One region of the Bradyrhizobium sp. SZCCHNS3002 genome, then DNA from elsewhere that is predicted to be linked to it. Evidence: predicted binding sites of a transcription regulator. Region 1 holds the regulator's gene; the other holds the start of a gene.
What was found. Region 1 encodes PhoB, which activates phosphate uptake and scavenging genes when phosphate is short. Its sites were predicted from a motif close to TGTCATNNANCTGTCAT; they were not measured.
Positions count from the first base shown of each region.

Region 2: the regulator PhoB is predicted to act here: its motif matches at 1,599-1,615, upstream of QW845_RS25905 (UDP-2,3-diacylglucosamine diphosphatase).

Region 1 covers NZ_JAUHHY010000005.1:353,295-355,689, forward strand. Annotated here, with positions in the region: gene phoU (phosphate signaling complex protein PhoU) at 1-498, shown strand, start outside; gene phoB (phosphate regulon transcriptional regulator PhoB) at 515-1,222, shown strand; gene QW845_RS13485 (trypsin-like serine protease) at 1,370-2,395, shown strand, end outside.
Region 2 covers NZ_JAUHHY010000013.1:201,445-203,839, forward strand. Annotated here, with positions in the region: gene QW845_RS25900 (threonine/serine dehydratase) at 1-715, opposite strand, end outside; gene QW845_RS25905 (UDP-2,3-diacylglucosamine diphosphatase) at 763-1,575, opposite strand; gene pyk (pyruvate kinase) at 1,768-2,395, opposite strand, start outside.

The DNA of each region.
Region 1 (2,395 bases):
CGGCGACAGCCGATGGCGGTCGACCTGCGCGAGATCGTCGGTGCGATGCGGGTCGCCACCGATCTGGAGCGCATCGGCGATCTCGCCAAGAACATCGGCAAGCGCGTCGCGGCGCTGGAGAGCGACTTCCATCCGCTCAAGCTGATCCGCGGGCTCGAGCACATGACCGACCTGGTGCAGTCGCAGGTCAAGACGGTGCTGGACGCCTATGCCGCGCACGACCTGCCGGCGGCGATGACGGTGTGGAAGGGCGACGAGGAGGTCGACGCCATCTGCACCTCGCTGTTCCGCGAACTCCTGACCTACATGATGGAGGATCCGCGCAACATCTCGTTCTGCATCCATCTGATGTTCTGCGCCAAGAACATCGAGCGCATCGGCGATCACGCGACCAACATCGCGGAGACCGTCTTCTATATGATCGAAGGCCAGCAGATCATGGACAAGCGCCCGAAGGGCGACATGACGAGCTTCGCATCGACGATCCCCGGCAACTGAGAGAGACGGTTCTGACATGGGCGCCCGAATTCTGGTGGTGGAGGACGAGGAGGCGCTGACGACGCTCCTGCGCTACAACCTCGAGGCCGAAGGCTACGAGGTCGAGACGGTGGCGCGCGGAGACGAGGCCGACACACGGCTGAAGGAGCGCGTTCCCGATCTCGTCGTGCTCGACTGGATGCTGCCGGGCCTGTCCGGCATCGAGCTGTGCCGCCGCCTGCGGGCGCGGTCCGAGACCCGGCAATTGCCGATCATCATGCTCACCGCGCGCGGCGAGGAGAGCGAGCGCGTGCGCGGCCTCGCGACCGGCGCCGACGACTACATCGTCAAGCCGTTCTCGGTGCCCGAGCTGCTGGCGCGCGTGAAGGGCCTGCTGCGGCGGGCGAGCCCGGAGCGGCTGGCGACCGTGCTGTCCTATGGCGACATCGAGCTCGACCGCGAGAAGCGCCGCGTGGCGCGCTCGGGACGGCCGATCGATCTCGGCCCGACCGAATACCGCCTGCTCGAGTTTTTCCTGGAGCATCCCGGCCGCGTGTTCAGCCGTGAGCAGCTGCTCGACAGCGTCTGGGGCCGCGACATCTATATCGACGAGCGCACGGTCGACGTCCATATCGGCCGCCTGCGCAAGCTGCTCAATCCGGGCCGCGAGCAGGACCCGATCCGCACCGTGCGCGGCGCCGGCTATGCGCTCGATGATCGCTTCGCCAAGAGCGAGCAGGTGTAAGGGGCGATCGGGCGTGAGGACGAAGCAGGTGTGAGGCGCGAGGGAGCCCGATTGAGGAGATCGTGGTCCGCTTTCCGCCACGCCGCCGCCGTCTTGATCGTGTCTGCTTCGTGGCCCGTCACGATGTTTCGGTCCCAGCGGACGCCCTTGATCAAGACCATCATCATATCTCTAGCCGTGCTGCTCGGCAGCGCGGCGGGCGCCGCGGCCGCCGAGCTCGAAGACGCGGTCGCCGCGGCGGGAAACGGACAGCACGCCGCGGCGATGCGCCGCCTGCTGCCGCTGGCCGCCAAGGGCGATGCGCGGGCGCAGTTCGACGTCGGCTTCATGGAGGCCTTCGGCTGGGGCCAACCGCGCAACCCCGCCGAGGCGCTGGCGTGGTATCGCAAGGCCGCCGATCAGGGCCTCGCCGTCGCCCAGCATTATCTCGGCATCGCCTATGTCAACGGCGAAGGTGTCGCGAGCAATTATGGCGAAGCCGGCCGCTGGTTCAGCCGCGCGGCAGCGCAGGGCTTCGCCCAGTCGCAATACATGCTGGGCCTGATGCTGCTCGACGGTCGCGGCGTGAAGCAGGACGTCGTGCAGGGCTACGCCTGGCTGGTGATGGCGGGTCGCAGCGGCGTGCGATCGGCCGGCCGCGACGTGCAGAGGGTCAAGCTGACCGAGCCGCAGCGCGTCCAGGCCCAGAGCGCCATTGCGGCCTGGCGGCCGAAGCCGGAATCGGCGGAGGCGGGCGTCGCCGCTCCGCGTCCGGAGCAACTGCTCGGGCTCGACCGCCACATCGGCGAGGTCGTCGATCCCACCTCGTGGCCGGCGTCGTCGATCGGCGTCGTCACCGTCGCGCAATACTCGACCGGCGGCTGGTGCACCGGCACTCTGGTCGCGCCGCGCGTCGTGCTCACCGCCGCGCATTGCGTGTTCAACGGCGTCGCGCAGGTCAGCCCCGGCAATGTCCGCTTCCTGGCCGGCATGAACAGGGGCACGCCGGCGGCATCGTCGGTCGCCGACAAGCTGATCGTGGCGCCGGACTTCGTCCCGACCCGGCACGACAGATGGTCGCTCGACCGCTCGCCCGCCGATTGGGCGCTGATCGTGCTGAAGGATGCGCTGCCGTCGAAGCCGGTCGCGGTCAAGGCGCTGACGCGCGAGGAATTGCAGGCTGCGACCAAGGCT
Region 2 (2,395 bases), on a different contig from region 1:
TTCGGCCCTTTGCATCGTGGGCCTCGCGGTGACCGGCCCGCAGCGAGCGCGCATGGTCGTCGAAGCCCTTTGGCTCGGCAACAATCATCTGCGTCTGCGGATATCGCGCCTTCACCGCGGTCGAGACGCCGGCAAGCAGCCCGCCGCCGGAAGCAGGCACAATCACCAGATCCGGCGACAGGCCGAGCGCAGCAAGGTCGTCGGCGATCTCGCGGCCGACGGTGCCCTGCCCTGCGATGACAAAGGGATCGTCATAGGGCGGCACCACCGTCGAGCCGCGCTTTGCAGCGATGTCGCGCGCGATCGCTTCGCGGTCCTCGCGATCGCGATCATAGAGCACGACGTCGGCACCGAACGCCTTGGTGCGATCGCGCTTGGCCGCCGGCGCATCCGAGGGCATCACGATCGTGGCGTCCATGCCCAGCAATGTGGCGGCATGAGCGACGCCCTGCGCATGGTTGCCCGAGGAAAACGCGACGACACCGTTGCCGCGCGCTGCTTGCGGGATCGACGCCAGTTTGTTGTAGGCGCCGCGGAACTTGAACGAGCCGGTCCGCTGCAGCACCTCCGGCTTCACGAAAACGTTCGCTTTGAAGCGCTCGCTGAGCACGGGAGCCGGCAGCAGCGGGGTCCGCACGGCCACGGGCGCGAGGACGCGTGCCGCCGCATCGATGTCGGCGGCGGTCACGGGCAGGATCGGGGAATGAGCTGTCATACCCCTATTTTACCGCGCCCGATTGCCGAGAGGCAAGGGAGCCGGTGTCAGGCGGCGCGGGCGGCCAGCTGCGGAACCGGCGCCGGCTGCCGCTGCGGATCGGTCCAGGTGAGGATCTCGAAGCGGCCGTCCTCGTGCTCGACCAGCGCCGTGCAGCTTTCGACCCAGTCGCCGCAATTCATGTAGCGGATGCCGTCCTGGTCGCGGATGACGGCGCAATGGATGTGGCCGCAGATCACGCCGTCAGCGCCATGCCGGCGCGCCTCGGAGGCCAGTGCCGTCTCGAACGCGCCGATATAGTTCACCGCGTTCTTGACCTTCTGCTTGGCCCATTGCGACAGCGACCAATAGGGCACGCCGAACATGCGGCGGAAGAAGTTGACCAGCCGGTTCATCTGGATCGCAAAATCGTAGGCCTTGTCGCCGAGATGGGCGAGCCAGCGCGCGTTCTGCACGACCAGATCGAAGATGTCGCCGTGAATGACGAGATAGCGTTTGCCGTCGGTGCCGGTGTGCACGATGTTCTCGACGACGTCGATGCCGCCGAAATGCGTGCCGTAGTAGCCGCGCAGGAACTCGTCGTGATTGCCGGGGACGTAAACGACCTTGGCGCCCTTGCGCGCCTTGCGCAGCATCTTCTGCACCAGGTCGTTATGCGACTGCGGCCAATGCCAGCTCGATTTGAGCGCCCAGCCATCGATGATGTCACCGACCAGATAGATCGTATCGGCATCATGGTGGCGCAGGAAATCGACCAGGAGATTGGCCTGCGAGCCGCGGGCTCCGAGATGAACGTCCGAGATGAACAACGTCCGAAAGCGCCGAGCCGGGCTTTCTTCACCAGCAGTCTCAAGTCCCATGCGCGCCCACCTAACAGCCCCTGATGACACCGCGATGACGAACGGCCGCATCGGCAGAACCCGTCCTGCCGGACCGCGACCGGACACCGCTCGTTCGACGACTCGCGACGTCCTTCGTCACTGCCCCGCGATACCAGCGCGGTGCGACAATCAGGCGACAGGCGGGCGGCGCGAACAGGGAAAATCGGCCTCCTATCTCGGCATGGTGACGACACGCAGATTGTTGGTGGTGCCGGCCTGCGCGAACGGGATGCCGGCGACGACGACGAGCAGGTCGCCGGCTTCCGCGAACTCCTCCTGCACGGCAAAGAAGGTCGCGCGCTCGACCATTTCCTCGTAGTTCTGCACGTCCTGCGACAGCACGCTGTGCGCGCCCCACAACAGGCACATGCGCCGCGAGGTGTCCTCGTTCGGCGTGATCGCCAGAATCGGCAGGCTCGGCCGCTTGCGCGCAACGCGGGAGGCCGAAGTTCCGCTCGACGTATAGGCCACGATCGCCCTGGCGTGGATCGCCGACGCCAGGTCGGCCGCGGCGGTCGCCACCGCATGCGGTGCGGTCTGCTCCTCGCCCGGCTGCGTCGCCTCGACGATGGAGCGGTACATCTTGTGGCCCTCGGTTGCCTTGATGATGCTGTCCATCATCGCGACCGCCTCGCGCGGGTATTGCCCGCTGGCCGATTCCGCCGACAGCATCACCGCGTCGGCGCCGTCATAGATCGCGGTCGCGACGTCGGAGACCTCGGCGCGGGTCGGCGTCGGCGTCGCGACCATCGAATCCAGCATCTGCGTCGCGACGATCACCGGCTTCACCGCGAGCCGG